DNA from 2 places in the Rhizobium sp. SJZ105 genome. Region 1 is predicted to be linked to the other one. Evidence: predicted binding sites of a transcription regulator. Region 1 holds the regulator's gene; the other holds the start of a gene.
The links. The regulator HrcA, encoded in region 1, represses chaperone genes, less so after heat shock. The targets are predictions, from matches to a motif close to GTTAGCACTCNCNNNNNGNGAGTGCTAAC.

Region 1 (11,937 bases):
CCGCTGTTCGGTTCGCCGCTCGATACACGTTTCACCTTTGACACTTTTGTCGAGGGCTCGTCCAACCGCGTCGCGCTTGCGGCGGCGAAGACGATCGCTGAAGCGGGTGCCGGTGCTGTGCGCTTCAATCCGCTGTTCATTCATGCGGGTGTCGGGCTTGGCAAGACACACCTTCTACAGGCGATTGCCAATGCCGCCATCGACAGCCCGCGCAACCCGCGTGTGGTCTATCTGACGGCCGAATATTTCATGTGGCGTTTTGCGACCGCGATCCGCGACAATGATGCGCTGACGCTGAAGGACACCCTGCGCAATATCGACCTTCTTGTCATCGACGACATGCAGTTCCTGCAGGGCAAGATGATCCAGCACGAATTCTGCCACCTGTTGAACATGCTGCTCGACAGCGCCAAGCAGGTTGTCGTGGCCGCTGACCGCGCGCCGTGGGAGCTGGAATCGCTTGATCCGCGTGTCCGTTCGCGCCTTCAGGGTGGCATGGCCATCGAGATCGAAGGTCCCGATTACGACATGCGCTACGAAATGCTCAACCGTCGCATGGGTTCTGCACGTCAGGACGATCCGTCTTTCGAGATTTCGGACGAAATACTGACCCATGTGGCCAAAAGCGTGACGGCGAGCGGACGCGAGCTTGAAGGCGCCTTCAACCAGCTGATGTTCAGACGCTCTTTCGAGCCGAACCTCTCGGTTGACCGTGTCGATGAGCTGCTGTCGCACCTCGTCGGCAGTGGGGAGGCCAAGCGCGTCCGTATCGAGGATATTCAGCGCATCGTCGCCAGGCATTATAATGTGTCGCGGCAGGAGCTGGTTTCCAACCGTCGCACCCGCGTCATCGTCAAGCCGCGCCAGATCGCCATGTATCTGGCAAAGATGCTGACACCGCGCTCATTTCCCGAGATCGGTCGCCGTTTCGGCGGTCGCGACCACACCACGGTTCTTCACGCGGTGCGCAAGATCGAGGATCTGATTTCCGGCGACACCAAGCTCGGCCACGAGGTTGAGCTGCTGAAGCGCCTGATCAACGAAAACAACGCATGAAAAAAGCGGCCTTCGGGCCGCTTTTTTATTGGTTTCTCGGTTGTTGATTGGCTCAGGACCAGGCAGGCTGCCGGTCAGCAGGCGAGATCGGCGACCACGGCATCCAGAATAAGCATGCCGGAAGGGGTGCAGCGCAGGCGGGAATTGCCGATCCGTTCCACGAAGCCGTGTTGCAGGAGGAATTCCTCTTTCTCCGGGTCGAGTTCGCGGCCGGAGAGATCGCTCCAGCGAGCAAGATCAATGCCTTCGCGCAGGCGAAGACCCATCAATAGCAGTTCGTCTGCCTGTTCGTCGACGCCGAGAAGCTCCTGATCGACCATGCCGTGGCCTTCACGCTCGACGGTATCGAGCCAGGTTTCGGGATGGCGCTCGGTGACGGTGGCGAGCTTGGAGGCGCCATTGGTCAGGCGTCCATGCGCACCGGGTCCAATACCGGCATAATCGCCATAACGCCAATAGGTCAGGTTATGGCGGCTTTCCGCACCGGGGCGGGCGTGATTGGAAACCTCGTACGCCGGCATGCCGTAACGCTCGGTGATTTCCTGCGTCGCTTCATAAAGCACCGCCGAATGCTCGCCATCCGGTACGATCAGCTTGCCAGCCTTGTGCAGCCCGTAGAACGGCGTGCCTTCCTCGATAGTGAGCTGATAGAGCGACAGATGGTCGACGGCGTAGGAGACGGCTTCCTTCAGCTCAGCGTCCCATTCGGCCACCGTCTGGTTCGGGCGGGCGTAAATCAGATCGAAGGACATGCGCGGAAAAATTTCCCGCGCCAGACGGATGGCTTTAAGCGCATCGGCAACATCATGCAGACGGCCAAGGAACTTCAGGTCCCGGTCGTTCAGCGCCTGGACGCCGAGCGAGACGCGATTGACGCCGGCTGCCCGGTAACCGCGAAACCGCTCCGCCTCGACGCTTGAAGGATTGGCCTCCATGGTGATCTCGATACCATCAGGCACATGCCAGAAGCGCGAAACGCCATCAAGAAGCGCGCCTACGGTCTGCGGGTCCATCAGCGAAGGTGTGCCGCCGCCCATGAAAATGCTGGTAACGACACGCGGACCGCTGAGCGCCCGCATCTTTGCCATTTCGCTGAGGAACGCCGCAGTGAACCGGTCCTGATCCACCGGGCGGTGGCGGACATGGCTGTTGAAATCGCAATAGGGGCATTTGGCCGCACAGAAGGGCCAGTGCAGATAGATCCCGAAACCGGGATCGCCCGTATCCGGCAGAAGCGACGCGCCGGGGGCAGAAAGTTGGTGCTCCCCGGTCATCGGGTTCATGCCTCCAGACAGGTTTCGACGAATTTTTTGAACGCGCGGGCACGGTGGGAGAGCGCAAACGCATCGCCGTGCTTCCAGCCGTGTTTTTCGTCTGCGGTCATTTCACCGAATGTGGTGTCGTAACCTTCCGGTTTGAAGATCGGGTCATAGCCGAAACCGCTCGTTCCACGCGGTGGCCACGCCACCGTGCCTTCCACCTCGCCGCGAAAATATTCGACATGCCCGTCCGGCCAGGCAAGGCACAGCACGCTGACGAAGCGGCCCGTGCGGTCTTCCGGCTTCGTTGCACCGCGTTCGGCAAGCGCATCCTCGACCTTCTGCATGGCCATGGCGAAGTCGCGCGTACCGTCAGCCGTTTCCGCCCAATTGGCGGTGTAAACGCCCGGCGCGCCATCCAGCGCATCGATCACCAGACCGGAATCGTCAGACAGAGCCGGCAGGCCGGACGCCTTCGCAGACGCAAGCGCCTTGATGGCAGCATTTTCCTCAAAGGTGGTGCCTGTCTCGTCCGGCTCCACGAAGTTCAGCTCCGCAGCCGATTTGGCTGAAAAGCCGAAAGGCCCGATCAGGTCGGCGATTTCGGCGATCTTGCCCTTGTTGTGGCTGGCGACAACGATCGTTCTGGTATCGAGCTTGCGCATGACGTTTTCCTGTCGGCTCAGGCGATTGCCTGCTTCTGAAGGGCGACCAGTTCGCTGCATCCGGCCTTTGCAAGACCGAGCAGCGTCAGGAATTCCTCTTCGGAGAAGGGGGCACCTTCCGCGGTTCCCTGCACCTCGACGATGCCGCCGGAGCCGGTGATGACGAAATTCGCATCGGTCTCGGCGGAGGAATCCTCGAGATAATCGAGATCGATGACCGGCTGTTTTGCAAAGATGCCGCAGGAGATCGCGGCGATATGGTCTTTCAGGACCTTCTCGACCTTGATCATGTTGCGAGTTTCCATCCACTTCAGGCAATCATGCAGGGCGATCCATGCGCCGGTGATGGAAGCCGTGCGCGTGCCGCCATCGGCCTGAATGACGTCGCAGTCGATGCTGATCTGGCGCTCGCCAAGCGCCTGCAGGTCGACCACTGCACGCAGCGAGCGGCCGATGAGGCGCTGGATTTCCTGCGTGCGTCCGCCCTGCTTGCCGGCCGAGGCCTCGCGTTTCATCCGCTCATGAGTGGAACGCGGCAGCATGCCGTATTCGGCGGTGACCCAGCCCTTGCCGCTGTTGCGCAGCCACGGCGGCGTCTTTTCCTCAAGGCTTGCGGTGACGAGCACATGCGTATCACCAAATTTGACCAGACAGGAACCTTCGGCATGTTTCGAGAAATTGCGCTCGAAGGAAACCTTGCGCATCTGATCGGTTTTTCTGCCTGAAGGCCGCATATGATCCACTCTCCATGTTGGTTCCTGCCTTCTAAGGCGCGCCCCGGGGTTTTGCAAAGCCAATTTCCATTTTGCCGCAGCGGTGCAACGCATTATATTGGTACGGACAGAGTTTTGACGATAAAGAACGGATGATATGGGCTTTTCCGCACCGCTTTCAAAAGATCAGGCATCGTTGCTGGATGAACGGTCGCGGGAGATTTTCCGGCGCATCGTCGAAGGCTATCTCGACACCGGCGAACCCTTGGGGTCGCGCAGCCTGTCGCGGCTGTTGCCGATGTCGCTTTCACCGGCCTCCGTTCGCAACGTCATGAGTGATCTCGAGGAACTGGGTCTCATCTATTCGCCGCATATCAGCGCCGGTCGCCTGCCCACCCAGACGGGGCTGCGCTTCTTCGTGGACGCATTCATGCAGGTGGGCGATCTGCCCGCCGATGAGAGAGCCAGTATCGACCGCCAGATCGGTCCAGTCGCCGGCCACGAGCAATCGCTGGAAGGGTTGCTGACGGAGGCAAGCCGCATGCTTTCAGGCATGTCGCGCGGTGCGGGCCTGGTGCTGACGGCCAAGAGCGACGTCATTCTCAAGCACGTTGAATTCATCCGGCTGGAGCCCACCAAGGCGCTTGCCGTGCTGGTAGGGGACCACAATCAGGTCGAAAACCGTATCATCGAATTGCCGGTCGGCATTTCGTCATCGCAATTGACAGAGGCGGCGAATTTCATCAATGCCCATCTTTCCGGGCAGACGCTGCAGGAACTGCGGGGCCAGTTTCAGACGCAGCGTGCCGAATTGCAGTCGGAACTCGGCACGCTCGCGCAGGACCTCATCGAACGTGGTCTCGCCATATGGGCGGGCGACAATGAAGAGGGCAAGCTCGGCCGCCTCATCGTACGCGGACGCTCCAACCTGCTGGAAGGTCTGGCCGGTGAGGAAGATATCGATCGTGTGCGCCTGCTGTTCGACGATCTGGAACGCAAGGAAAACCTCATCGAGATCCTCAACCTTGCAGAAAGTGGCTCAGGCGTCAGGATTTTCATCGGCTCGGAAAACAAGCTCTTCTCGCTGTCCGGCTCGTCACTGATCGTGGCACCTTATCGGGATGAGGAAAATCGCGTTGTGGGTGCCGTCGGCGTCATCGGTCCCACGAGGCTCAATTACGCCCGTATCGTGCCTATGGTGGACTACACCGCACAAATTATGGCCCGCCTTTCCCGAAAGCAGAGATAGGACAAGCCCGCAAGGTTAGAGAATGCGGCAAGCTTTTCGCCGCAAGCCTTGATTTTTGCCCTTCAAACCTCGATATCGGGCGCAACCAACAATATTCAAATCTGGAGAACGTCATGACCGACGATACGAAAAAGCCCGGACCTGACGCGGACGTCGCCGAAGAGTTTGTCGAACCCGCATTTACAGGGGAAGAGACGGCGGAAGCTGCCGAGCCCGATCCGATCGAACTGCTCAGGGCCGAAAATGCCGATCTGCGCGACAAGTTCCTGCGTCTTGCAGCAGAAATGGACAATCTTCGTCGCCGCACCGAACGCGAAGTCAAGGATGCGAAGGCCTATTCTCTCGCCGCTTTCGCGCGCGACATGCTTGCCGTTTCCGACAATCTTCGCCGCGCTCTTGAAGCCATTCCGGACGAACTCAAGACCAATGGCGAAGCCGGTCTCAACGGCCTGATCGAAGGTGTCGAGATGACGGAGCGCTCGATGCTCTCGACGCTGGAGCGCCATGGCGTCAAAAAGATCGATGCGGAAGGCCAAAAATTCGATCCGAATTTCCACCAGGCGATGTTCGAAATTCCGAACACGGCAGTTCCGAACAACACGGTACTTCAGGTGGTTCAGGCCGGTTTCACCATCGGTGACCGGGTGCTGCGCCCCGCCATGGTTGGCGTCTCAAAGGGTGGCCCGAAGGTGGAGACCGCCGCAGCGCCCGAGCCGGGCACCGCCTCCGTCAACGAGAAGGATGCGTGAGGCATTCCATCATCTAAAGCGCGTCCAGATGTAAAAAGCTGGACGCGCTTTCGTTTGAAATGCTCCAATAAAAAACGCGCCTCAAGGGCGCGTTTTTTTGTCCATGGAAAGGACCGTCGGCAGCCTTTGATCAGGCAGCGGTCGCCTGCTCCTGATTGAGGAAGGCGTAGATTGCCGTGTCGGAATCGGTGGCACGCAGCTTGGCCACCAGCTCGGGGTCGCGCAAAGCTCGGGCAATTCTCGACAGCGCCTTCAGATGATCCGCGCCGGCGCCTTCGGGTGCAAGCAGCAGGAAAACCAGATCGACCGGCTGGTCATCCAGCGCCTCGAAATCAACAGGTGTTTCAAGACGTGCGAAGACGCCGGTGATCTGATGGATGCTGCTCAGCTTGCCATGCGGAATGGCAATGCCGTGCCCCACACCGGTGGAGCCGAGTTTCTCACGCTGGAGGATGACGTCGAAAACTTCCCGTTCCGAGACTCCGGTAATTCTGGCTGCCTTTGCGGCCAGCTCCTGAAGCAATTGCTTTTTGGAATTCACCTTGAGGGCGGGAATAATCGCATCTTGTTGCAGCAAATCTGCCAACGCCATTCTCTTTTTCCTTCATGCCATCGAGACGATGCAGGAGGCAGATACGCTTTCGCGCTCTGCCTCCCATGTCTTGTCAGACTGTTCAGCTCTTGATCGTTTCCGCGTCGATCCAGCCAATATTGCCGTCATGTCGTCGGTAGACGATGTTGAGATATTCCTTGCCGGGGCTGCGGAACAGCAGAACCGGTTCGTCCGTCATGTCGAGCGCCATCACGGCGCTGGCGACGGACATCGTCTTTATCTGTTTCGAACTTTCCGCAACGATCGTGGGTGCGTAGTCTTCCGGAACCTCGTGGTCCTCATCGGGGACAGCATCCATTACCGTATAGGCGATTTCCGACATCGCGCCGTTCGCCGCAGAACCATTGTGGTGATGGTCCTTCAGCTTCCGTTTGTAGCGACGCAGGCGCTTCTCGATACGCTCGGCGGCGGCATCGAAACTCGCTTGCGGATCATTTGCCTGACCCGCCGCATGCAATACAACGCCCGTATCGAGATGCAGTTTGCAATCGGCTGCAAAACGCGATCCGGACTTCTCTACGGTCACTTGGCCTGAATACCCCCCATCGAAGTATTTGGTAACTGCCAGACCTATATTGTCCTCAATCCGCTGCCGGAAAGATTCGCCGATCTCCATATGTTTACCAGATACACGCACACTCATGGAAAATTTCCTTTTTGTAGTGATTTGCGAGTACGAGCTTACGTCAAGCCGCGCGCGCATCCAAGCGTTTCGAAGGCCTTTAAAAGCCCCCATTCGAATTTTACGCCCATGGACGGTGGAGATGAATCCGTTACAAATGACCTTGCTTACGTGTGCGGCGGGCTTCTAGCCCTTGCCGTAGCAAGAGTCAATGGTGCGGCTGGAAAGCCCTGAAAACGTGACCAGCGCCACCGCTCAGAACGCCGACAGTCTGGCCAGGGCCTTCTTCTCGCGCCGTCTCTGAACGGAGGATGGGATGTTCATCGCCTCGCGATATTTGGCCACGGTGCGGCGAGCAAGATCGATACCACTCTTTTTCAGATTATCGACGATATCGTCATCGGAAAGCACTGCGTCGGCGGCCTCCTGCGCGATCATCGCCTTGATGCGATGACGCACCGCTTCTGCCGAATGGCTGTCACCGCCTTCCACCGAGCTGATGGAAACACTGAAGAAATATTTCAGCTCAAACAGGCCGCGCGGCGTCAGCATGTATTTTTTCGACGTCACCCGGCTGACGGTGGATTCGTGCATCTTGATGGCGTCGGCCACCGTCTTGAGGTTCAGCGGGCGCAGGTGGTCCACGCCATTGACGAGAAAGGCGTCCTGCTGGCGCACGATTTCGGTCGCCACCTTCATGATCGTTCTGGCGCGCTGGTCGAGGCTGCGGGTCAGCCAATGGGCCGTCTGCATGCATTCGGAAAGGAAATCCTGATCCTCTCCCTCACGCGACTTGTGCCTTGAAACCTCTGCGAAATAGGTCTGGTTGATGAGCACGCGCGGCAGGGTCTCGGGGTTGATTTCCACAAGCCAGCCGGCGGCAGAGGAGGGGCGAATGATGATATCAGGAACGATTGTCTCGGAAACGGTCGAATCGTAACCAGCGCCCGGACGCGGATTGAGCGTGCGAATTTCCGCCAGCATGTCGAGAAGGTCTTCCTCATCCACGCCGCAGAGTTTTTTTAGAGAAGCGAAATCTCGTTTCGCCAGAAGCTCCAGATTGTCGATAAAAGCCCGCATTGCCGGATCAAGCCTGTCCTTCTGGGCAAGCTGGATCGCCAGACATTCGCTCAGCGAGCGGGAAAACACGCCGGGAGGATCAAAGCCCTGAAGCGTCTCCAGAATTCGCTCCACTGCCGAAGGCGCCGCCCCCAGCCGTTCAGCGACGTCTTCGACAGCATCTACGGCGATATATCCGGTCTCGTCGAGCTGGCCGATCAGCGCATCGGCGATCATCCTGTCTTCCACAGAGGATATGGCGAGAGGCAATTGCTGATTGAGATGGTCGCTGAGGGTCTGTTTCGCGGCAACGAAGTCGTCGAGATCGTAACTCTCGCCTGACTCCTGCCCGGGCATGGATTTCCACTGCCCCGCCAGTTCGGGTGCGTCGGGCTTTCTGGGTTCGGTATCGTCGGGAAAGACATTTTCGAAGCTGGTGTCGAGCTGTTCGCCGAGATTTGCCGCGCGATCGCCGTACCAGTCGTCGCTGTCGGCCGTTACCGGCGCGGACTTGTCGGACCCTTCGCTGTCGGCATCGCCGAAATTCTCCGCATCAACAGGGCTATCGCTGCTCAAATCCCCGTCGTTTGCCGCAATTTCAAGCAAAGGATTGCGCTCCACCTCCTGCGCGATGAACTGCGTCAGTTCGAAATGCGTCATCTGAAGCAGCTGGATGGACTGCATCAGTTGCGGTGTCATCACGAGAGACTGGTTTTGACGCAGCAAAAGGCTGGCAGATAATGCCATGGCGGACGCGAAACTCCCCTTACAGCTTCTTCGTCGCCACAAATTTCATAAATTTTGCGCAGGCAACGAAACTTGGCCCAAAAATTGCTTTTTTATTATGTTTGGTCAAGCGTCACTGCGGGGCGCGATGAAGAATCTTTCGCGCCCGGGAGCTTAAAGGCTAAAATTATTGCCGAGATAGAGCCGGCGCACATCCGGATTGTTGACGATATCGTCCGCACGGCCATGGGTCAGAACCTCACCGGCATGGATGATATAGGCGCGGTCGATGAGGCCGAGCGTTTCGCGGACATTGTGGTCGGTGATGAGAACGCCGATCCCGCGTGCGGTCAAATGTCTGACAAGGTTCTGAATGTCGCTGACGGAGATCGGATCGACGCCGGCAAAAGGTTCGTCCAGAAGCATGAAGGTCGGATCGGTCGCCAGAGCACGGGCGATTTCCAGACGGCGACGTTCGCCGCCCGACAGCGCGACAGCGGGCGATTTGCGCAGCTGCGCAATGTGGAACTCTTCCAGCAACTCATCGAGCTTGCGGCTGCGCTTGGCGCTGTCAGGTTCGTGCACTTCCAGCACGGCGCGGATGTTTTCCTCGACTGTCAGTCCGCGGAAAATGGAGGCTTCCTGCGGCAGGTAGCCGACACCGAGGCGGGCACGCCTGTACATCGGCATGGTGGTGACGTCGTTGCCGTTGATGGCGATCTTGCCGCTATCGACAGGTACGAGGCCCGTGATCATGTAGAAACAGGTGGTTTTGCCCGCGCCGTTCGGGCCAAGCAGCCCCACGGCTTCACCACGGCGCACGACCAGCGAGACGCCGTTGACGACGCGTCGTGTATTATAGGTCTTCGTCAGACCATGCGCAATCAGGGTTCCGTCATAGCGAGCCTTGTCGGCCTGCGACGCAGCGTCCACAGGTCGGTCGCGCCCACCGCCAAATATTTTTGAGATCGAGGCTATCTTCACGAGGTGAGACTACTGTTTCTTCTGCTGCGATTTCGGATCGAGCATGATCCGGACAGGGCCGCCGCAGCTTTCAAGCTTTGCCTGCCCCGAATTCATCAGAACAGTGAGCTTGCAGCCGGTGAAAACATTCGCGCCCTCGGACAGCACAACCTGCTTGCCGGTCAGAATGAAGGTCTGCGCCGCCATGTCGAATTCGCCGTGATCGGCCGTGGCCTTCTGCGTCTCGGACGTCAGGTAGACGTTATTGTCGACGAAGATTTTTTCGATGTTGGCGTCACCGCTGGTGAGCGAGGAACCTTCACCCTTGTAATTGACCGTCATCTTGCCGGCCTGAAGGGTGGTGGTGCCCTGCACAACTTTCACGTTACCGGTGAAATAGGCCTTGCGCTCCTGGTCCCGAATCTCGAGCTGATCGCTTTCGATAGCGATCGGCTGGTCGCCGGAGAGCTTGACGCCTGTCATGTTGCTGGTGGTGTTCTGAGCGAAAGCCACGGTTGCAAGACAGGAAAAAGCAAAAGCTGCGGCTGTAACGCCTGCGGATTTGCCAAGGGAAACGGGACGGGAAATTTGCATCATCTGGACCGGGCTCTCACTTGCCTTCATTCTTGATATTGGATGCAGCGATACGTGCGCGTACCTGCCCCGAAAATGTAATAGTCTTGCCATTATCCGCGATATCAATCGATTGCGCAACAATGGCGCCGTCGTTTGTTTTGATCGAAACCGGCTCTTTGCTGCTCATTTTTCCAGCCTTCAGATCGACATCCGCAGATTGGAACTTCGCTTGTATGCCATTGCTGAGATTGATGTCAAAAGGGGCGGTCATCTTCAGCGTGTTGGTGGCCCGGTCGAAAATGCCTTCCTTGGCTATCACCTGGGCGACGCTGTCGTTCACAGGCACCGCGGCCAGAACCCTTTCGAGCGTCATGAGGTTGGGGTTGGCGATATCCTGCAACGCACGGTCTGCGTTCATGGAGTAGTCGATCCCCTTCTCGTTGCGGCCCGCAACGGCCGGCTTTTCCATCACGATCTTGCCGTCTTCGATCCTTGCGCTTTCAAGCGAAACCTCTTCGGGCGCCCAGGTGCGAATGAGCGAAACGGCGACGAAGGCAAACGAGATGATCGCCGCACCGAGCGGCAGAATGATTTTCAGCCGCTTCACGCGCGCGGAATGCCTCAGCGCGCGCTCGTAAGCGCCGTTCTGGTCATTGGGCAGCGGAAACGCTGGCGCGGGTTGGCGGAGTCTTTCGAGCATAAGAGTGGGTCCGGAAAACTTCCTGGGCGCCACTTTGGCGCGCAACTGAAGCTTATATGTTTATCTTGATGTCTTTGGCATGAGTGCTGTGTCCTGCCAATATGGTTTTTGTCTGGAAAGGTGCAAGGGAAATGCGAATTTAATCGTAATTCTGGTTTCCTTATTGTTTCCTTGCGGCTTCGCGCTAGAAGAACCATATGGCCATGACGCTTACATTACGCTTCAAATGCCGGAAGGCAGGGGTTTTCGATGGATAATATGGCGATAGCGGATCGCAGACGATTGCGCCGCAAGCTGACTTTCTGGCGGATTGCCGCTGTTTTTCTGTTTGTCGCCGGCATTTTCGGCCTCTACCGGTTTTTATGGGCCACCCCGCAGCAAAGCGAGAGACCCCATATTGCCCGTGTCCAGATCTCCGGGCTGATCCAGGACAATACCGAACTTCTGGAGCGGCTGGACAAGATTGCCAAGAGCGACAATGTCAAAGGGCTGATCGTGTCGATTTCATCGCCCGGTGGCACCACCTATGGCGGCGAGCGCATCTTCAAGGCCATTCGCGGCGTTGCGGAAAAGAAGCCGGTGGTGTCCGATGTCCGCACGCTTGCCGCCTCCGCTGGATATATGATCGCATCTGCAGGTGACGTCATCGTCGCTGGCGAAACCTCGATCACCGGCTCGATCGGCGTGATCTTTCAATATCCCCAGATCGGCCAGCTGATGGATAAGCTCGGCGTCTCGCTGCAGGAAATAAAGTCCTCTCCGATGAAGGCGGAGCCTTCGCCGTTCCATGAGGCGCCCGAAGAGGCGAAGACGATGATCCGTTCCATGGTGATGGACAGCTACGGCTGGTTCGTCGATCTTGTGGCCGATCGCCGCAAATTGCCGCGCGAGGATGTGTTGAAACTGGCGGACGGATCGATTTTCACGGGCAGACAGGCGCTCGCCAACAAGCTGGTCGACACGCTTGGCGGCGAAAAGGAAATTCGC
Region 2 (11,937 bases), 360 kb from region 1:
AACGAGACCGGGACGCGGGCTGTATTTCAGGTTACGTTTTTCCTGATCGTTGCCGGTGATCGAAGTCGCGTTGCCGAGGTCGTCTACAAGCTGTTCTGCCGCAGTCTTGCCCGTACCATAGGTCGGGCTCGTGCAGGCGCTGAGCAGCACGCCTATCGCCGTGATACCTGCAACCGTGCGGAACATGCTCAAACCCTGCGCGTTATCCTGCCCAAAAGCCTTCATCGTCTTCATAAAAACCCTTCCAGCCGTCCGTCCCATTGCGCCAGACATCGTCTTTCGGCAGGCGGTAGCCCGCATTGCCGTGCAAATCCGGCCATTTTCAGGCAGGTGTACCGGATGAAGAGCTAAAGCGCAATTCATCCGGCCATTTTCCTCGCGCATCGGCCCGAAACTCGAAATCGATTTTTCGACAGGAACGATGCGCAGCAGCTTTAAATCATCCCAGCGCGGCAAGCTCGCGCAGTGCCGCCGCATCACGGGCCGAAACCTCCGGATAGTCCGGATCGGAACCGACATCGGTGGTGATGCGCCAGGAGCGTGCGCATTTTACGCCTTCCGCCAGCTTCTGCTCGACCACGACCTTTGCGACCTCCGGCAAGCGGAAGCCATCGGCAGGGCCTTCATCGCCGACCACCGAAATGGCCGAGGTGATGCAGATTTCGGCAAAATCCTGCCCGGAGAGAGCCGCCAGAAGATCGGCGTCGGCAATGTGCACGATGGGCGCTGCCTCAAGCGAGGAGCCGATACGCTTTTCACGGCGTTCCACTTCGAGCGCACCGGTGACGACCGTGCGGACCTTGCGGATTTTCTCCCACTTCGCTTCCAGCGCGTCGTTGTTCCACTCCGCCGGAATTTCCGGGAACTGGGCGAGATGCACCGATTCCGCATCCGGATAGCGCGAAAGCCATGCTTCTTCAGTGGTGAAGGGCAGCATGGGCGCAAGCCATGTGACGAGGCAATCGAACAGCTTGGCGATGACCGACAGCGATGCACGGCGCTTCAGCGACGACGGCGCGTCACAATAAAGCGTGTCCTTGCGGATATCGAAGTAAAAAGCCGACAGCTCCACATTTGCGAAATCGATCAGGGCGCGGGCGATCTTCTTGAAGTCGAAGGCGTCGTACCCGTCGCGCACGACCTTATCCAGCTCGGACAGGCGGTGCAGTACCAGCTTTTCCAGTTCTGGCAGATCGGCATAGGCGATCTCCTCGCCCTTATCGTGGGCAAGCGTGCCGAGCATCCAGCGCACGGTGTTGCGCAGCTTGCGATACGCGTCGATATTGGTCTGGATGATGGCCTTGCCCAGACGCTGGTCTTCCCAGTAATCGGTCGTCATGACCCACAGGCGCAGGATATCCGCGCCGGACTCTTTCATCACGTCCTGTGGTGCAACAACGTTGCCGAGAGACTTGGACTGCTTGCGGCCCTGCTCGTCCATGGTGAAGCCATGGGTGACGACGGCATTATAGGGCGCGCGGCCACGCGTCGCGCAGCTTTCCAGCAGCGACGAATGGAACCAGCCGCGATGCTGGTCCGAGCCTTCGAGATAGACATCCGCCGGCCACTTCATGTCCGGGCGGTCTTCCAGCGTGAAGGTATGGGTGCAGCCGCTATCGAACCACACATCGAGGATGTCCATGACCTGCTGCCATTTGGCGTGGTCATGGTCATTGCCGAGGAAACGTTCCTTGGCGCCTTCGGCGAACCAGGCATCCGCACCTTCAGCCTCGAAGGCCTCGAGGATGCGGGCGTTGACAGCCTCGTCGACCAGAACCTCACCCTGCTCGTCGGCGAAGACCGCGATCGGCACGCCCCAGCTGCGCTGGCGTGACAGAACCCAGTCGGGCCGACCTTCGATCATGGCGCGCAGGCGGTTCTGGCCGGATGCCGGAACGAAACGGGTCTGGTCGATGGCATCAAGCGAACGCGAGCGCAGCGTCGTGCCGTCGCCCAGTTCCTTGTCCATATAGACAAACCACTGCGGCGTGTTGCGGAAGATCACCGGCTTCTTGGAGCGCCAGCTATGCGGATAGCTGTGCTTCAGACGGCCGCGCGCGAACAGGTTATTGGCCGCGATCAGCGCCTTGATGACGCGCTCGTTGGCATCGCCCTTCTTGCCGTTATCATCCATGACGCGGGCCGCACCGCCTTCGGCAGACGGGCCGAAACCGGGTGCGTCCTCGGTGTAGAAACCGTCATCGCCAACGGGGAACGGGATGGCCGGCGAAACGCCGCGCGCTTCCAGCTCACGCTGATGCGCGGTCCAAACGTCAAAGTCCTCGCGGCCATGGCTCGGCGCGGTGTGCACGAAGCCCGTGCCTGCATCGTCGGTGACGTGGTCGCCATCGAGAAGCGGAACCGGGAAATCGTAGCCAAGCGACGCCAAAGGATGGGCGCAGGTGATGGCGGCCAGTTCTTCAGCTTTCACATCGCGCACGAACTTGAAGGTCACCTTCGCCTTGGCAGCAGCCTCATCGGCAAGCTTTCTGGCGAAGATCAGCTTTTCACCCGGCTGCGGCCCGAAATCGTTCTGCGCGCTTTCGACTTCGAACAGGCCATATTCGACCCGCGAGGAGAAGGCGATGGCGCGGTTGCCGGGGATGGTCCACGGCGTGGTTGTCCAGATGACGACAGAGACGCCGGAAAGAGCTGGCGCAGCGTCCTTCACCGGGAACTTCACCCAGATCATGTCGCTTTCAACGTCGTGATACTCGACCTCGGCTTCCGCCAGCGCCGTGCGCTCGACAACCGACCACATGATCGGCTTGGAACCGCGATAGAGCTGGCCGCTCTTGGCGATCTTCAGCAGTTCGCCGGCGATGCGGGCTTCCGCGTGGAAGTTCATGGTTGTGTAGGGGTTTTCGAAGTCACCCTCGATGCCGAGGCGCTTGAACTCTTCCGACTGAACCTTGATCCAGCCAGCCGCGAAGTCACGGCATTCCCTGCGGAACTCGTTGACCGGAACCTCGTCCTTGTTCTTGCCCTTGGCGCGGTAGGCTTCCTCGATCTTCCATTCGATCGGCAGGCCGTGGCAATCCCAGCCGGGCACGTAATTGGCATCGAAACCGCGCATCTGGAACGAGCGGGTGATGACGTCTTTCAGGATCTTGTTCAGCGCATGGCCGATGTGGATGTTGCCGTTGGCATAGGGCGGGCCATCATGCAGCACGAATTTCTCGCGACCGGCGGCGGAGGCGCGGAGCTTTTTATAAAGGCCCATTTCCTGCCAGCGCTTCACCGTTTCCGGTTCTTTCTGCGGCAGGCCGGCACGCATCGGGAAATCCGTCTGCGGCAAATAGAGGGTCGAGGAATAGTCGAATTTTTCTGCGGTGTCGCTCATAATTGTACCGTTGTTGCGCGCCGTGTCGGTCGCGCCGTCTCAATTTCAAAGAGGGCAAATACGGAAAGCGCCATGTCAAATGCCATGACGAGCGCCAAAATCCCGGACCTTCCGGCTCTTCAGAGCGGGCGGAAGGCCGGGCCAATAATTCGGCCTATCTGAACTTTAAACAGCAACCGGTATTGGGACATGGCCGGTTGTTTATGCGGTTTTCCGGCAAAAAGGAAGTGAAAAGCGACGACAATCCGGGACAGGATTATCTGCCCGCTCAAAATGCTATCTTCGCATCCAATTCACTGAGCGGCCGCACGCCTGACAGCATCGCCCGCGCCTCTTCCTCATCCCGCCTGATCTGCGCGACCAGAGGGTCCAAGCCGTCAAATTTCAGCTCGTCACGCAGGTGCCCGAAGAAGGATACCGAACACACCTCACCATAGAGATCACCGGAAAAATCGAAGACGTAGGTTTCCAGAAGTGCCGCACCGTTATCGGTGACCGTCGGGCGGTAACCGAAGCTTGCAACGCCATCGTAAATCGCTCCGTCGGGGCGGCGGAACCGCACGGCATAGATGCCGGCTTTCAGCTCCGTTTCGGGTAAAAGCGCCATGTTGGCCGTTGGGTAACCCAGAGTTCGCCCCAGCTTCTGGCCGCCGATGACTTCACTTTCCACCGTGAAACGATACCCGAGTTGTCCGGCGGCACCTGCCACATCTCCTTCGCACAGAAGCGAGCGGATACGGCTAGAGGAGACGACATCCGCGCCCTCGTCGCGAAAGGCATCCACGAGCGTCACGTCGAAGCCGTTGCGCTTGCCGGCCGCCATCAGAAATGCCGGGCCACCTTCGCGGCCCTTGCCGAAATGGAAATCAAAGCCGGTGACGACTGCGCTGGCGCCCAGCCAGTCGACCAGAATGGAATTGACGAACTCTTCCGCCGAGCGCTGCGAAAACTCGCGGTCGAAGGGGTATTCGATGACCGAGCGGAAACCGATGGCCTCGAGAATACGTGCCTTCAACGGCGCAGGCGTCAGGCGGAAGACCGGCGTTTCAGGGCGGAAGACGGAACGGGGATGCGGTTCGAAGGTCAGCACCAGTGCCGGAACGCCACGCGCCTCGGCCAGTTCCAGCGCCCGGTCCAGAACGGCGCGGTGGCCGCGATGCACACCATCGAAATTGCCGATCGCGATGACGCCGCCGCGCAAGCCTTCAGGCAGCGGCTCCTTTTTTTCATTGCGATGAAAGACGGTCATTGCAGTCGATCCATTTTTTACGCCGGCTTACGCCAGACGTTTCCTAGGCAAGGCGGGGCATCCACCAGCCGGGAGCCGCGCCCTGCCCCTTCAGATAGGCGTTCAGAAGCGCCTCGTCCGTCTGGCCATTCAGCGTATATTCGGCGGCGTGAATGCCGCCGCTGATATAAAGAAGGTTGAGGCCACTCGCAATTGCGCCCTTCACATCCGTCGGCATGCCATCGCCAATGGCGAGCACGCGATCCTTCGGGAAATCGCCGCGCACTTCTTTCGCCGCCGCAAGGCAGGCTTCATAGATCGGCGCGTGCGGTTTGCCGGCAATACGGACTTCGCCGCCAAGCTGTTCGTAATATGCCGCCATGGCGCCGGCGCAGGGAATGATGCGCTCGCCGCGCTCTACCACCAGATCGGGGTTGGCACAGATCATCGGCGCCTTGCGGGCGATGAAGCCTTTCAGCATTTCCGTATAATCTTCCGGCGTTTCCGTCTCGTCATCGAAGAAACCGGTGCAGACGACGGATTCCGCTTCCGCCTCGCCGACCCGTTCGACATCGAGACCTTCCAGCAGCGGCATGTCCCGCTCGGGGCCGAGCAGAAAGACTTTTCTCGGGCCTTCCGCGATCAGGCCGCGGGTTACGTCGCCCGATGTGATGATGCGGTCATAGGCCTCATCCGGCACGCCGAGAACGCGAAGCTGGGCGATGACACCGGGGGCCGGACGCGGCGAATTGGTGATGAGCACCACGGTCTTGCCGGCCTTGCGCGCGTCGTGCAGCGCAACCGCCGCATCCGGGAAAGCGCTAACGCCATTATGCAGCACGCCCCAGACATCCGAAAGAACAACGTCGAACCCATCAGTGATTTCGCCGAGGGTGAGAATGCGATGGGCCATGATATGCTTTCCGGGTGCGAAAAAAGGGTGTGCGTCACATGGCAAAGCAGGACGCCGATGGCAAGGAAAAAAGCGGCGCCAGGCCTGCCTCCGGACCACCGGCCACCATCCGAACATAAAACCCCTCTACGCCGAAAACGAAGGCTGCCTGAAAAAGAGCGATTTGTCCTCGCCCGTCATAGCGTGGAAATTTTCTGTCATGGAACGCTGGTAACCATAGGCCGTGAAATTTTTCCGGCAGTGCGTTCTTGACTCCGGGGGGACGCCTCCTTATCTCGGCTTTGCTGGCACTCCAACAAGAGGAGTGCTAACACCCATCACGTGAACCTTCAAAAGGTTCCTGAAGTCATTTGATCGAGGGATTAGGCAATGACAAGCACCAATTTCCGCCCGCTTCATGATCGCGTCGTCGTTCGTCGCGTTGAGTCCGAAGCAAAGACCAAGGGCGGCATCATCATTCCCGATACCGCCAAGGAAAAGCCGCAGGAAGGCGAAATCGTCGCCGTCGGTTCCGGCGCTCGCGATGAGGCCGGCAAGGTCGTCGCTCTCGACGTCAAGGTTGGCGATCGCGTCCTGTTCGGCAAGTGGTCGGGCACCGAAGTCAAGCTCGACGGCGAAGACCTTCTGATCATGAAGGAAGCCGACATCATGGGTATCATCGGCTGATTTCGCCGCACCCATCGTTTCCTTAAATTTCAAGCCGGACCCCGTCCGGCCATTCGAAACCAGGAGTTTTGAAAATGGCAGCCAAAGAAGTCAAATTCGGCCGCACAGCGCGCGAAAAGATGCTCAAGGGCGTCGACATTCTCGCTGATGCAGTGAAGGTCACCCTCGGCCCGAAGGGTCGTAACGTCGTTATCGACAAGTCCTTCGGCGCACCGCGCATCACCAAGGACGGCGTTTCTGTCGCCAAGGAAATCGAACTCGAAGACAAGTTCGAGAACATGGGCGCACAGCTCGTTCGCGAAGTTGCCTCCAAGACCAACGACATCGCCGGTGACGGCACCACCACCGCAACGGTTCTGGCCCAGGCCATCGTTCGCGAAGGTGCAAAGGCAGTTGCTGCCGGCATGAACCCGATGGACCTCAAGCGCGGTATCGATCTGGCCGTTGCAGAAGTCGTCAAGGACCTTCAGGCTAAGGCCAAGAAGATCAACACTTCGGAAGAAGTTGCACAGGTCGGCACGATCTCTGCAAACGGCGAGCGTCAGATCGGTCTCGACATTGCTGAAGCAATGCAGCGCGTCGGCAACGAAGGCGTCATCACCGTTGAAGAAGCCAAGACCGCTGAAACCGAACTCGAAGTCGTCGAAGGCATGCAGTTCGACCGCGGCTACCTGTCGCCTTACTTCGTGACCAACCCGGAAAAGATGGTTGCGGACCTCGAAGACGCATACATCCTTCTGCACGAAAAGAAGCTCTCGAACCTCCAGGCCATGCTGCCTGTTCTCGAAGCTGTCGTTCAGACCGGCAAGCCGCTCGTCATCATCGCTGAAGACGTAGAAGGCGAAGCCCTTGCAACGCTCGTCGTCAACAAGCTGCGTGGCGGCCTCAAGATCGCTGCCGTCAAGGCTCCTGGCTTCGGCGACCGCCGCAAGGCCATGCTGGAAGACATCGCCATCCTGACCGGTGGTACCGTCATTTCCGAAGATCTCGGCATCAAGCTCGAAAGCGTTACCCTCGACATGCTCGGCAAGTCGAAGAAGGTTTCGATCTCCAAGGAAAACACCACGATCGTTGACGGTGCTGGCCAGAAGTCCGACATCGAAGGCCGTGTTGCCCAGATCAAGGCGCAGATCGAAGAAACCACTTCCGACTACGACCGCGAAAAGCTGCAGGAACGTCTTGCCAAGCTCGCTGGCGGCGTTGCCGTGATCCGCGTTGGCGGTTCGACGGAAGTTGAAGTGAAGGAAAAGAAGGACCGCATCGACGACGCTCTCAACGCGACGCGCGCTGCTGTTCAGGAAGGCATCGTACCGGGCGGCGGCGTTGCCCTGCTGCGTTCTTCCACGAAGATCACCGTCAAGGGTGAGAACGACGACCAGGAAGCCGGCATCAACATCGTCCGCAAGGCTCTGCAGTCTCTGGTTCGCCAGATTGCAGAAAACGCAGGTGACGAAGCTTCCATCGTTGTTGGCAAGATCCTCGACCGGAACGAAGACAACTACGGCTACAACGCCCAGACCGGCGAATATGGCGACCTGATCCAGCTCGGCATCGTCGACCCGGTCAAGGTTGTTCGCACGGCCCTGCAGAACGCAGCTTCGGTTGCTTCGCTGCTGATCACCACCGAAGCCATGATCGCCGAACTTCCTAAGAAGGAATCGGCAATGCCCCAGATGCCTGGCGGCGGCATGGGCGGCATGGACTTCTAATCAGTCCTGTCACTGGAATACGAAAGGGCGGTCTTCGGATCGCCCTTTTTCGTTGCCGCCCATGCCCCTTGGGACAGCTGGCGCGATATCTTCACTTGCCGGGATCGGGCTTAAAAAATATTGTCTCTTTTTGAAACAGCGATAACTTTAGTCGGCTTGTTTTTGGCAGCGCGTGCAATAATCGGGTGCCGATAGAGGCGAATCACAATTGCCGATGGGGCGGATTTTCGCCCTCTCCAGTTTATAAGCACGACATTTAGTTGTCTTTTTTTCATATATTTCGCGATTACGATGAAGGAATACATATTATTTTTGATTTTCTCTCTGACAGGTTGTTGTGGGTAGAAGAAAATAAACTATAAGTCAGCGCCCGTGAGGGTGCCGCGGCGGGATGCAAGCATTGAAGGGGTTCGATGCTTGGCAGGCACGCTCGAATGCGGATGGCGATGAAAAATCAACTTGGCAGCGACGCTTGAGATTGCAGCGCTGGTACGATGTTCATGCGGGGGCGCGATTTGTTCGAAATATCAAGACGCAACGATGCTCTGCCTGCGGCCGCGACAACCATGCCGGATACTCAGACCCTCTCGCATTTCTTTATTTCGGAGGAATGGAGCGGCGATCTTTCGAGCGGCGTCATCAAGCTTGGCGAACATGCATCTTTCATGCATGGGCTGCCGCAGGGTGAGTGCGGCCTGCTCAGCCTGATCCGCTGTTATGATCGGGGTCACCACGACCGCGTGCTCGAAATTTTCGAACAGGCTTCCGCCGCACCCTCACGCTTCTGCTTTTCCACCGGCCTGTTCACCCTGCCGGCAATGCGGCAGCCGCTTATTTGCATGGGCGAATCCTCGGGTTTCGAGATCGGCCAGCAAGGGCGCATTTCGGGGCTCTTCCTGTTTCCGCGTTTCGAGGATATGCGCTTCGCCGCCTAGCGCGTTTCCAGTAAAACTGCGCAGCGGCTTTATGTCAGGAAAATTTGTTAAAACAAATAGATAGATCGAGTCGAATGGTCCCGTTCAAACGGGGATGCGCGCTCAATGTCATTGAACGACATTGTTGGTCGTTCACAAAATGAAGACAATTTGTCTTCTATTGTTCATCTTTATAGATGCATGATTTTCGGTCATTGATATCTCCAGACATCACCTTGCAGTTTAACCGGCGACACGCCGATCACTTACCGGAGATACTCCATGTCCAGCAGCCAGAACGCTCTCGTTCTCATCGCCCGCATTCTGCTTTCCTTCATCTTCATCTATTCCGGCTTCGGCAAACTCACCGATCCGGCTGGCACTGCCGGCATGATCTCGGGCGCCGGCATGCCTGCCGCAACCGCGCTTGCCTATCTTGCCGGCCTGTTCGAACTCGTTGCCGGTCTTGCCATTCTCGCCGGTTTCCAGACGAAGATCGCCGCATGGGCGCTTGCAGCATTCTGCGTGTTCACCGGCCTCGTATTCCACAGCGGCACCGTTGCCGTTCCCGGCTGGCCTGAGCCTGCTCTCGGCTGGATCAACACACTGAACGGCATCATGCTGATGAAGAACATCACCCTTGCCGGCGCCTATATCCTGCTCGCAACCTTCGGTGCAGGCGCCTACTCCGTCGACGCAAAGCGCGGCTTCGTTACCGCCCGCGCCTGAACCCATAGGCTGACCAAGAAAAAAGCCGCCGGATCGCTCCGGCGGCTTTTTTCTTTTATGCTATCAGACAGCCGCTTTTATTCGCGCCGCGATCTCCTGAACCGCCGGATCACCTTCGTGGTCCGGCTTGCGGGCGCGCACGAAACAGGCTTCCGAGCGGACGATGATGCCGTCGGAGAGGATTTTCAGGTGGTTAGCTTTCAGCGTCGAGCCGGTGGAGGTGATATCGACGATGATATCCGCCTGCCCTGCCGCCGGAGCACCTTCGGTGGCGCCAAGGCTTTCGACAATACGGTAAAGCTGAATGCCGTGCTGGCGCGAAAAGAACTGCTGCGTCAGCCGCCAGTATTTGGTTGCGATTGCCAAACGGCGACCATGACGGGCACGGAATTCCGAGGCCACATCGCCGAGATCGGCCATGCTGTCCACATCCAGCCAGATTTCCGGCACGGCGACAACGACATCGGCATGGCCGAAACCGAGGCGGGCGCAGAATTCCACCTGCGCATCGGCGTTGGTCAGCCCCTCTCGTACCAGGTCTTCACCCGTCACGCCGAAATCCACGCTGCCAGCACCAATTTCGCGGGCGATCTCGGAGGCTGAGAGATAGGCAATCTCGATATCGTCGCGCCCTACGATGCGGCCGCGATAGGACCGGTCGTTACCGACAGCTGCGACCTTCAGCCCGGCGCGTTCCAGAACGGCGGAGGCGTCTTCCTTCATCCGGCCCTTGGAGGGCAAGGCAATGGTGATCATGGCTTATCGCTCCCGCGCACCGTTTCGATGCGATCCAGCCAGAGGGAAAAGCCCACGGCCGGTATTTTTTCCTGCGCGCCTAGCAGCGTCAGCAGCCGGTCAAAACGGCCACCACCGGCCAAAACGCTATCGCTACCTTCTTCCATCACCTCGAAAACGAGGCCAGTATAATAATCGAGCGGACGGCCGAAGGCCGCGCCGTAGCTGACTGTTTCGAGATCGACCCCGGCATTCGCAAGGGCCGCGACACGCTTATCGAAAGCGGAAAGCGCACCGTCCAGTTTCAGCTTCGCCTTCGCGGCGAAATCGGCCAGAACTTGCGAGGCCTGCGGCAAGGGCGCCTGCAGGGCCAGAAACTGCTTGAGCAGTTCGAAACTCTCATCCGGCAGACGCGTGGCGGCAAGCGCCAGCTTTTCCCGCAGACGGCGAGCGATTTCCTGCGGCGAGCGGCTGGCATTGGTGGAATAGCCGGTTTCCTGCATTACCGTGTCGAGATAATCGACCAGCACCGCCTCTTCGCCCGTTGCCAGAAGTCCAGCGACCCGCGCGTCAAGGCCGGTCATGGGCTTGGGGTGCACGAGGCTTTCCAGCAGCGCGTCGAGCTGCGCCATATCGCCGAAAGCCTGCACCAGCCGTTTCTGCCAACCGAGCGGCAGGCCGAGCGCTGCAACGACCGCCTCGAACACCTGCTGGTCGCCCAGCGTGACGGCGAGCGAACGGCCAGGCAAAAGGCGTTTCAGAATGGCGGTTGCATCAATCACGGCGCGGGCATCGGCGGCGGCGATATCGGTATCGCCAAGATCCTCGATGCCGGCCTGATAAAACTCGTTCCCACCCTCCCGGCGCTGGCGGAAGACCTCACCCAGATAGGAGTAACGCTTCGGCGTACCCGTCGCTGTCTCGATATGGCGCAGGCAGACGGGAATAGTGAATTCGGGGCGCAGGCACAGGCTTTCGCCTGTCTCGCTCTCCGTCATGAAAATACGCCGACGCAAATCCTCGCCCGCCATATCCAGAAACGGTTCGGCAGGCTGGATCACAGGCGTGTTCACACGACTTGTGCGGCGCGCGGCGAATTCTTCCAGTAGCTCTCCGGAAAATTCCGGCATGTCGATCAGGGGCATGGAACGGTACTTTTCGTCACGGTTCGAGCGGCTGCATCATTTCGATGCGGTTTCCGAAGGGATCAAGGACATAAAACCGGTGATATCCTTCGAGCGGCTCATCCTCAACCACATGGTAGCCTGCAGTTTCAAGTGTTTTTCGCAAGATACTGAGATCGTCTACCAGAAAGGCAGGATGGGCTTTCCTGGCAGGTCTGAAATCCTGATCGACGCCGAGGTGGAGTTTTATCGGTCCAGATGAGAACCAACATGCGCCCCGCGCCGCCAGATTGGCGGGTTTTGCCTGCTCCGCAAAGCCGAGCAGGTCGCCATAAAAGGCGCGCGCCTCGTCTTCCCGGCCGACGGGCATCGCCAGTTGAAGGTGATCGAGCGCGAGGATCGCCATCGCCTCAGCGCCCTTCAGCGGCGCGGCGAACGTCCTCTGCATGATGCTCCAGAATCTCGCGAACCTTCGCCACCAGTTCGGCTTCTGGCGCGGTGATCTGTGCCACCCGCGCTTCGCGCCAGCTGGCATTGTCCTCGATCTCGCCGGAGAGGCGCTTGCCTTCGATCAGG

Region 2: a site for HrcA is predicted at 5,768-5,796, ahead of groES (co-chaperone GroES). Genes of this name have one in related genera too.

Annotation. Positions count from the first base shown of each region.
Region 1 covers NZ_VIUP01000001.1:1,568,572-1,580,508, reverse strand. The annotation lists gene dnaA (chromosomal replication initiator protein DnaA) at 1-1,056, shown strand, start outside; gene hemW (radical SAM family heme chaperone HemW) at 1,131-2,330, opposite strand; gene rdgB (RdgB/HAM1 family non-canonical purine NTP pyrophosphatase) at 2,336-2,980, opposite strand; gene rph (ribonuclease PH) at 2,998-3,714, opposite strand; gene hrcA (heat-inducible transcriptional repressor HrcA) at 3,851-4,942, shown strand; gene grpE (nucleotide exchange factor GrpE) at 5,056-5,691, shown strand; gene ptsN (PTS IIA-like nitrogen regulatory protein PtsN) at 5,822-6,283, opposite strand; gene hpf (ribosome hibernation-promoting factor, HPF/YfiA family) at 6,366-6,947, opposite strand; gene rpoN (RNA polymerase factor sigma-54) at 7,182-8,732, opposite strand; gene lptB (LPS export ABC transporter ATP-binding protein) at 8,886-9,695, opposite strand; gene FB593_RS07930 (LptA/OstA family protein) at 9,705-10,271, opposite strand; gene lptC (LPS export ABC transporter periplasmic protein LptC) at 10,285-10,950, opposite strand; gene sppA (signal peptide peptidase SppA) at 11,200-11,937, shown strand, end outside.
Region 2 covers NZ_VIUP01000001.1:1,204,510-1,216,446, forward strand. The annotation lists gene FB593_RS06080 (hypothetical protein) at 1-234, opposite strand, end outside; gene ileS (isoleucine--tRNA ligase) at 440-3,343, opposite strand; gene FB593_RS06090 (bifunctional riboflavin kinase/FAD synthetase) at 3,612-4,592, opposite strand; gene FB593_RS06095 (TIGR01459 family HAD-type hydrolase) at 4,636-5,484, opposite strand; gene groES (co-chaperone GroES) at 5,854-6,150, shown strand; gene groL (chaperonin GroEL) at 6,225-7,859, shown strand; gene FB593_RS06110 (hypothetical protein) at 8,360-8,794, shown strand; gene FB593_RS06115 (DoxX family protein) at 9,056-9,502, shown strand; gene hisG (ATP phosphoribosyltransferase) at 9,566-10,258, opposite strand; gene FB593_RS06125 (ATP phosphoribosyltransferase regulatory subunit) at 10,255-11,382, opposite strand; gene FB593_RS06130 (VOC family protein) at 11,399-11,767, opposite strand; gene hisS (histidine--tRNA ligase) at 11,772-11,937, opposite strand, start outside.